DNA from 3 places in the Photobacterium satsumensis genome. Region 2 is predicted to be linked to each of the others. Evidence: riboswitches for the same ligand, from Rfam matches in the RefSeq annotation. Region 2 holds a riboswitch; each other region holds the start of a gene.
What was found. A riboswitch is a leader RNA that binds a small molecule or an ion and turns the genes downstream of it on or off. The one in region 2 is predicted to bind thiamine pyrophosphate.
Positions count from the first base shown of each region.

Region 1: linked by a shared signal. The riboswitch ahead of thiC (phosphomethylpyrimidine synthase ThiC) and the one ahead of thiD (bifunctional hydroxymethylpyrimidine kinase/phosphomethylpyrimidine kinase) in region 2 are both predicted to bind thiamine pyrophosphate.
Region 3: linked by a shared signal. The riboswitch ahead of thiB (thiamine ABC transporter substrate binding subunit) and the one ahead of thiD (bifunctional hydroxymethylpyrimidine kinase/phosphomethylpyrimidine kinase) in region 2 are both predicted to bind thiamine pyrophosphate.

Region 1 covers NZ_JAKJSK010000011.1:208,172-211,268, forward strand. The annotation lists gene thiC (phosphomethylpyrimidine synthase ThiC) at 1-1,708, opposite strand, end outside; TPP riboswitch at 1,827-1,924, opposite strand; gene L4D79_RS22275 (voltage-gated chloride channel family protein) at 2,035-3,097, opposite strand, start outside.
Region 2 covers NZ_JAKJSK010000006.1:952,286-955,382, reverse strand. The annotation lists gene L4D79_RS04535 (ABC transporter ATP-binding protein) at 1-720, opposite strand, end outside; gene thiD (bifunctional hydroxymethylpyrimidine kinase/phosphomethylpyrimidine kinase) at 741-1,568, opposite strand; TPP riboswitch at 1,628-1,724, opposite strand; gene L4D79_RS04525 (PhnA domain-containing protein) at 1,920-2,492, opposite strand; gene L4D79_RS04520 (hypothetical protein) at 2,746-3,097, shown strand, end outside.
Region 3 covers NZ_JAKJSK010000016.1:47,200-50,296, forward strand. The annotation lists gene thiP (thiamine/thiamine pyrophosphate ABC transporter permease ThiP) at 1-155, opposite strand, end outside; gene thiB (thiamine ABC transporter substrate binding subunit) at 193-1,173, opposite strand; TPP riboswitch at 1,285-1,405, opposite strand; gene L4D79_RS25630 (DUF547 domain-containing protein) at 1,526-2,308, opposite strand; gene leuD (3-isopropylmalate dehydratase small subunit) at 2,463-3,065, opposite strand; gene leuC (3-isopropylmalate dehydratase large subunit) at 3,082-3,097, opposite strand, start outside.

The DNA.
Region 1 (3,097 bases), on a different contig from region 2:
ACTCCTGAGGGAGTGTTTCATCATGGTAGGCTCGAGCCGTTTCAGGATCTAAAGCCAGATTAAATTGATCCTCCCAGCGGAACTCAAAGCGTGCCTTCGACAAGGCGTTATCGCGAACCTGAGCGCCGGGGTGGCCTTTTGCTAAGTCTGCCGCATGGGCACACAGCTTGTACGTGATCAGCCCCACCTTTACATCTTCTTTATTCGGCAGGCCCAAGTGTTCTTTCGGGGTGACGTAGCACAGCATGGCACAGCCATACCAGCCGATCATGGCGGCACCGATGCCAGAGGTAATATGGTCATAGCCCGGCGCGATATCGGTCGTCAACGGCCCCAAGGTATAAAATGGCGCTTCATCGCAGTGCTTGAGCTGCTCTTCCATGTTCTCTTTGATCATGTGCATCGGTACATGCCCCGGGCCTTCAATCATCACCTGGACATCGTATTCCCATGCAATCTTGGTTAGCTCACCCAGTGTACGCAGCTCACTAAACTGCGCCTCATCATTGGCATCAGCCACCGAGCCCGGGCGCAGGCCATCCCCCAATGACAGGGCAATGTCGTACTGGGCACAGATTTCGCAAATCTCTCGGAAGTGCTGGTACAGGAAGCTTTCCTGATGATGGGCCAAACACCATTTGGCCATGATTGAACCACCGCGCGAGACAATACCCGTGACCCTTTTGGCTGTCATCGGGACATAGCGCAGCAAGACGCCGGCATGAATTGTAAAGTAGTCGACCCCCTGCTCGGCTTGTTCCAGCAAGGTATCGCGGAATACGTCCCAATTTAGGTTCTCGGCAATACCATTGACCTTTTCCAGCGCCTGATACATAGGCACAGTACCAATCGGGACAGGGCTGTTGCGGATGATCCACTCACGGGTTTCATGAATATTTCGCCCGGTAGAAAGATCCATTACCGTATCGCCTCCCCAACGGGTCGACCACACTAGTTTCTCAACCTCTTCTTCAATTGAAGAGCTGACCGACGAGTTACCGATATTGGCATTGACCTTGACCAGAAAGTTTCGGCCAATAATCATCGGCTCAGATTCGGGGTGATTGATATTACAAGGGATGATAGCCCGGCCTTCAGCAACTTCACGGCGGACAAATTCGGGGGTAATTTCTTCAGGAAGGTTTGCACCAAAGGCCATACCCGGATGCTGTTGGTTGAGCACCTCATCTCGATATGTTGCCCGCCCCATATTTTCACGGATCGCGATATATTCCATTTCGGGCGTGATGATCCCCTGACGGGCATAGTGCAATTGGGTGACATTAGCACCTGTTTTGGCGCGCCGGATACGAGACTGTTGCTCAAACCGTAGCTCATCAAGTGTGTCATCGGCCAAACGGTCTTTGGAGTATTGCGAGCTTAGCTCATCAAGATGCTCGGTATCACCCCGCTCCTCAATCCATGCTTCACGCAGTTTTGGCAGGCCAGCATAGATATCAGCGGGTTGCTCAGGATCGGTATAAAAGCCAGAAGTGTCATAGACACGTATCGACTCATTGGGCTCAAAAACAGGATCATCTTTGCTCCCACCAACCAAGCTGTCGGCCAGGGCAATTTCACGCATTGGCACCCGGATATCTTCGCGGCTACCGGTGACATAGACTTTCCGGGAGTTCGGGTAAGCCTGGGTGGTCAGTGAATCGATAAATTGTTTCGCTTCCAGTCTCGCTTGTTTGCGATTCGACATAGCAATTTCCTTTTTAGTCCATAAAGGGGAAAGTGCTTGGCGGATAGGTGCGTAAACAAGAGGCTATACGTAGGGTGTATAGTTTCGTCTGATACTGCCACTGTGAATACAGCGATGCAGAAGAGTCTCTCTTGTTCCCTTCGCAGGTATTAGCCTGATCAGGTTCTACGGATCCCGCAATGCGGTCTCAGCCAAATGGCACTCCGACAAGTTGAACTAGCAGTATATGAAAGGGGTTCTGCCTCGGCAAGGCAGAACCCACAGTTTTAATACTTATTTGGCAAAAACATTGCTACCTTTGCATAACACGCCGCCTCCAAACAAAATTATTTGAAGCGCTTCACAAGTGACTTAAGCAATGAGGAATGGGTTTCTCTCAGCTCACCGAGCTTATGGGTGATCTTCGGCGCACCATCCAAGTCAAGCAGCTTAGGTACCGCCACTCGCTGTGATGAATAAATCCCGGTGTGGCCACTGAAGAAATAAGCGGTATAGCAAGCAATGGCGAAATACAACATGTGCTCAGCCCCAAATAGCTCAACACCCATAATGGTACAAGCCAGTGGTGTATTGGTCGCTGCGGCAAACACTGCCAAGAAGCCAAGGGCGGCAAATAAATCAACCGGCGCACCCAGCACCCAAGCCATGGTATTACCCAACGTCGCTCCGACGAAGAACAAAGGCGTAACTTCTCCGCCCTTATAACCAGCAGCAAGGGTGATAGCCGTTAACAACAATTTGAGTAGCCAGCTATACCACTCGGCGCCTCCATCCTGGAAGGCACTTAAAATACTGACGCCACCTTCCCGGCTCGAATACACACCCAAGCCAATATAATCATAGTTGCCGATCAGCTGAACAGCACCAATGACGATCAAACCACCGACAACCACAATCAGGTATGGGTTTTTCAGGGTCGCCTTAAAGATATCTTTGAAGGCATGGGTTAGCTCACCGAATAAATACCCCGCCAATCCAAATGCAACCGCAGCGACCACAATCTTGGCGATCATCCACAAGTCCACTTTGACCGCATGTTCAAATAAGGTGATGGTTTCAAGGAAATCGATGCGGTAATGAGTATGGTGCACGCCCCAGGCCGAGCAAACCACATCTGCCAATATTGCAGCGAACAAGGCCGGAATGATTGCATCGTAACGCAAGCGGCCTATAGCCAATACTTCAAGGGCAAAGATAGCGCCAGTCAACGGGGTGCCGAATACGGCACCAAAGCCAGCGGCTACACCTGCAATCAGAATAAGCCGAGTGTCAGACTCATTTAGCTTAAATTTACGTGCTAGCCAATGGGTCGATGCCCCACCGATTTGCACAGCCGTCCCTTCACGGCCTGCAGAGCCACCGAACAGGTGGGTGATCACTGTGGTAATC
Region 2 (3,097 bases):
GAGCTCACCATCAAATTGCCGAGGCGGGATACTTAATGGTACAGGTAATGGCTTAATTGATGCTGGAAAGCCAGCCATCATGTAAATGTGGTGGCCAAGGCGCAGTGCCTCTTGGGGATCATGGGTGATCAACAAGACTGTTTTATCTGCAAGTAGGGTTGCAGACAATGACTGTAATTTATGGCGTGTGACAGCATCGAGTGCAGAGAAAGGCTCATCCATCAGCACCAAGGGTTTGTCTTGCATTAAGGTACGAGCAAGAGCCACACGCTGACGCATGCCACCAGAAAGCTGGTTTGGCATAGCATTTGACTTATCTGCAAGCCCAACTGCGTCGAGCATTGCCATTGCCTTTTGCTTATCGGTTTTTTGGGAAGAACCAAAGCGAGCACTCAAGCACACATTGTCGATGACATTTAGCCATGGCAACAGCAGGTCTTGCTGTGCCATGTAGGCAAGATTGCCACCAAGTGGTAATGCATTGCTGGTAGTGATACTGCCAGCCCAATCCACATTATCTTCAAGTAAACCGGCAAGGTGACGAAGCAGGGTGGTTTTACCGCAGCCACTTTTACCAAGCAAACAGGTCCATTTTCCTGCTGGCAATGTAACATCGAGGTGTTTGAACAGCGGGTGTACAGCATCATTATATCGAAGCGTTAGTTGATCGATATTGACGGCCATCCCTACTGCTTTGTCAGCGGCAAGAGTGTTGTTCATTTTGTTGACAGCTTCCATGCTTATTCAGGTTTAAAATGGCCGGAAAAGAAATGATTTACCGGACCGTGCCCTGAGCCAATTTGTAACTCATCCGCATGATCGATAGCCTTGGTGATATAGCTTTTAGCATGTCGAACCGCTTGTTCTAGAGGGTATTCCTGGGCAAGGAAGGAAGCTGTAGCCGCAGAGAGCGTGCACCCTGTACCGTGGGTATTGCGAGTTGCTATACGTGGTGTGCTCATGCGGATAACGTCATTCTCGAGGATGAGCAGGTCGGTACTGAAGGCGTCTTTTTCTAGATGGCCACCTTTGAGAAGGGTTGAGCGGGCACCAATGGCACGCAACGCTGAAATCATGTCAGACATTTGCTGTTCAGTTTCAGGTAGAGTTGCACCAATAAGTGCTGCGGCTTCCGGTAGGTTAGGGGTGATCACATCGGCAAGGGGCAGCAATTCTGATTTTAGCGTCGAGATAGCCTCTTGCTCCAGTAGAAGATCGCCACTCGTTGCCACCATTACCGGGTCGATAACCAAGAACTTAGGTTGGTATTGGCGCAGCTTTTTTGCCACCATGCGGATGATATTGGCATCACTCAGCATACCAATTTTGACTGCTTTAACGTCAAGATCTGAAAATACGGCATCCAGTTGTTGTTCGACAAAGGCAGGATCAATACCAAGAATGCCGGTCACACCTTGCGTATTTTGCGCCGTTAAGGCTGTGATGACCGAACAGGCATAGCCGCCAGTAGCGGAAATAGCTTTAATGTCGGCCTGAATGCCAGCGCCGCCACCGCTGTCTGAACCAGCAATCGTAAGGGTGATCGGGGTGTTTGATGGAATTGACATAGTTACCTCTATTAAGACGTAAGGTAGCCAATGCCGTCGAACCAGAAAGGGGTCGAAAAGGGGCAGTGCAGCTAGTTCCCTACGCCATTATTAAATGGATCAGGTTCAACGGGTCCCACTACGTGGTCTCAGCGCTCGGCTCCCCGACTAACGGACAAAATTTTGCTTAAAGGACCAAAGAAATGTATTGGCCTTATTAAATCTGTTTTCTGGCTTAAATGCCTGAAGATGAGGCTAATCTAAACATGTTTTTTCCTATAGGGCAAACATGTTAGGAATAAAATGAGGTGATGGATGAAGAAAAATACAGAAAGGGAATAACAGGCAGCCATAAAATGGCTGCCTGTTTAATTACATCTTTTTGCAGTAAGCCGCGATAATAACCATGTTTGTACCCGCTGCTTTACCTGAAACGTGCAATGGGTTGTCAGTTAGGCGGATACCACGTACAGCGGTACCTTGTTTGATCACAAGGTTTGAGCCTTTTACTGGCAGGTCTTTGATAATAGTTACATTGTCACCAGCTTGTAGGGGAGTGCCGTTTACGTCAATCGTTTTTATCGCGTCAAGCTCAGCGAGTGCAATGCCTTTCTCTGCCCATTCAATCATGTCTTCTTCCATGTACAGCATATCGAGCAAATCCTGTGCCCAAGTTTCAGAAGAAAGACGCTTAAGCAAACGATAAGCCATAACCTGAACAGCTGGTTCTTGGCTCCACATGCTGTCGTTTAGACAACGCCAGTGGTTTTGGTCCAGGGTTTCAGCGTCTTCGATTTCTGTACGGCAAGTGCCACATACCATCACACAGCTACCTGCTGTTTGATCAGGAGACGCAGGTACTTCATAAACGCTCAGGTTGTCTTCTGAACTACACAGTTCACATTTAGCGCCAGAGCGCTCTTTAACGATTGATTCAATGCTCATAGGAATATTCCAAGGAAGTGTAATGGTGTTAGCTACCATACAGGTAACTATTCTGTTTATTATGCCATTTAATTCTGAGAAGGAAAGGAATCAAGATCATGATCACAATACTCTCATTTACTTACGTTCAAAAAACGTGCTGAATCAATTTTTAAGTAAAAAAAATGCAACAAATTTGTATGAGGTTATGTTGGTTTGGGACTAAGATCAAAGTGCTGGTTCAAGTCGTTATAGAAAGAAAATAGGATAATTTATGAAAAAGGCACTTTTTTTACTTTCATCTTTAGTACTTATTGGCTGTGACGATGAAGACGTTGTCAATACAGTGTCTGGCAACGCCGAGGTATTTTCTGTTACAGGCGCCGAAATTGAGGGAGCACAAGGCTATACAAGTATTGATAGCATTGAAAGTCAGTACCCGATTACGTTGCCTGATGAGCTTCCGGCAGGCTCAGAGGCCGAACTGGATAACAAACTGGGGTCACTTGGAATCGATATTGAAGATACGGATTGCGGTGTAATCGATACCACTGGTGATGTCTGCTTTGGAGCCGGAAGTGATACGGTTTGTGTGCCTGATGAAGTTAACAAGTTGGGGATCAAGC
Region 3 (3,097 bases), on a different contig from region 2:
AGCAGGGCTTGAGTGAAGGAGAAACCGGTAATATGCCGCAGATACGGATCATGCCATAGCGAGGCAATATCGAGATCACTGGCCTCATTGATCAAGGCGCCAAGGGCTCCGATCACGAGAAAGAGAATGAGCCCGGCAGTCATGAGACCGGGCATCAGTTGGGTGGTACGTGTGTTCAAAAGTGAGTGCCTGCTACTTGGTCAGTGCTTGTTGCCACTCGCGTACCCAGCTTCTGCGCTGCTTCGCAACGTCTTGGGCTGAAAACTCCAACGCCTTAGCGGGTAGGGTTAGCGCTTTGAATTCAGCGGGCTGTGCGACACTCGTCACCGGGTACATCCAGTTACCCGTCGGGATCACGGATTGGAACTCTGGCGTCAGGATAAAGGCCAGGAACTGATCGGCCAGCGCTTGGTTGGGGCTGCTTTTCAGCTTGGCGGCGACTTCCACCTGCATGTAATGCCCCTCACTGAAATCGGCGGCTTTGTATTTGTCATCCTGCTCGGCAATTAGGTGATAGGCCGGAGAGGTGGTGTAGGAGAGCACCATATCGGACTCGCCCTTGAGGAACATGCTATAGGCTTCAGACCAGCCTTTGGTGACCGTGACTGTTTTCTGTGCCAGTTGCTGCCAAGCGTCAGCGGCTTTATCGCCATATATCGATTTCATCCACAGCATCAGGCCCTGGCCCGGGGTCGAGGTGCGTGGATCTTGGTAGATGATGCTTAAATCATCACGGTTGACCAGCTCATCCAAACTCTTGGGCGGGTTCGCCAGTTTGCTGCTGTCATAGACAAAGGCGAAGTAGCCGTAATCATAGGGAACAAAGGTGGTGTCATTCCATCCGTTTGGTAGGGCTAGTTCGCTAGTATCAACTTGGTGTTCAGCCAGCAGCCCTGTTTTCTTGGCTTCGGCAATCAGGTTGTTATCAAGGCCAAGCAATACATCGGCTTTGGTGCGTTTGCCTTCAAGGCGGACACGGTTGAGGATCGACACCCCGTCATCCAGGGCGACAAATTCCAAATTACACTCGCACTGTGCCTCAAAGGCTTTTTCGATCGCCGGCCCCGGTCCCCAGTCAGAGGCGAATGAGCTGTAGGTGTAAACCGTAAGGGTATTGTCCGCGGCCAATGCCGGAGCGGCAGCCAAGGTTAGAAGGGGAAGTAATTTTTTCACTATGCGCTCCTGATACTCTTGCGTCCGGCAAGAGGAAAAATAATCGTATGAGAGCGGCACAGGGTTGAGTAGAAGGCTGGCATCATGCCTGCCCGGCGGGATAACAAGGCATACCGTATCGAACTCAATTCCTACGCCAGCATTAACTGGATCAGGTTCTGTGGGTTTTGCCGGAGCAATCTCAGCGGCTTGCAGTATGACCAAGGCAAGCGGCGCTCCCCAATGAGAACGCCTGTTATTGTAATGTGCCAAGGTACGGGTTGCCAGCAGCAACGCTCTTTTATGCTAATCCTGATATCGGATTGGCGGCGTGCCGCCAGGTGTGTTCGTTGGCTCCAGAGAGTGGGTTTGACTACTGAGCGTCATTAAGTGACCAGTTGTAATCATAACTGACGTTATTGAGGGTGATTGGCTTTCCGTGCCGGTACTGGTTGATGTGCTTTTGTAGTTGGGATTGGTTACCAAAGTCACTGCCATACCAGTCATAAATCGAAGAAAGTGTGGTTTTGCCGCTTTTCGGGTTGACACCTTTACCGCTGTTGATAAAGCGGGTGGCAGATTTCTCCAGCAGACGCTCGTTATTGGTGGCAGTGAATGCTTCTGGCTGGAGATCTGGGCAGCCTAGGCTGGCGCAGTTGACCACATAGTGGATACGCGGGTCCTGCCAGATCGGGCGCAATATGCGGTGCTCGATATCATTGAGGGAGAGCGTCTTGCCATTGATAGTTAGTACTTGCTCATCCCATGGGCCAAAACTGAAGAAACCGCCCAGTTTGGTGATGGAAGAGACGGGGTAGCTATCGAGGATCAGCTTGACCGTTTGGGCGTTATAGAGGTTAACCCAGTAGGCAAATTGCTCGTTGCGGCTCAGTTGGTGCGGATCTCGCTTGGTGAGATCGCGCAGGTAGCGGTCCAGCTCGTATTTGTCACTGTCAGTCACCCGGCCGTAGCGGAATAAGGTTTGGTTGGGCTGGACAACAAGGTATTTATCGAGCACCCGTTGCCAGCGGCTGTGATCAACGGTTTGTGAGTCGCTGGTGGCGTATTGCTGCCAATAGGGCCAGAGATCGGCCTTGGGGGCCGCAAAAGTACTGGCCGATAGCAAGAGAAACAACAGGCTGACAAAAAAGCGCATAGAACATCCTTAATCTTGGTCCCAAGAGACGACAGGGTTTAGCTTAGACGACCTGCTGGTGGCTCGGTTTATTGCATAAAAGACAGAAAAACGCCCCAGTCATAGTGAACTGGGGCGTTAATGTTATCTGTATTTAGCAAAAACAGTAATGACGTTACGCCAAGAAAGCAGGGATCTTATTTTCGTACTCGGCAATTTTGTCTTCGTGCTGCAAGGTCAGGCCGATATTATCAAGGCCGTTTAGCAGGCAGTGACGACGGAACTCGTCGATTTCAAACCCGTACTGCTTGCCGTTGGCAGTCACCTGCATCGCTTCCAGATCAACGGTGACTTCAGCACCTTCATTCGCTTCGACGTACTGGAAGATTTCATCGACTTCCTGCTCGGTCAGGCGAACCGGCACCATCTGGTTGTTGATGGAGTTGCCGTAGAAGATATCGGCAAAACTTGGCGCAATCATCACCTGAATACCGTAATCGGCCAGTGCCCATGGTGCGTGCTCGCGGGACGAGCCACAACCGAAGTTTTCACGAGCCAGCAAGATGCTGGCGCCTTGGTAGCGCGGGGCATTCATGATGAATTCTGGGTTTGGCTGCTCGCCGGCATCGTCAAGGAAGCGCCAGTCATGGAACAGGTGCTTGCCGAAACCGGTACGGGTGACCTTTTGCAAAAACTGCTTAGGGATAATGGCATCGGTATCGACGTTGGCTGCATCCAATGGAACGACCAATCCGGTATGTTGTTTAAATCCTGTCATTGTTTCGTTCCTTCTCTTAAGCCGTCACTGCA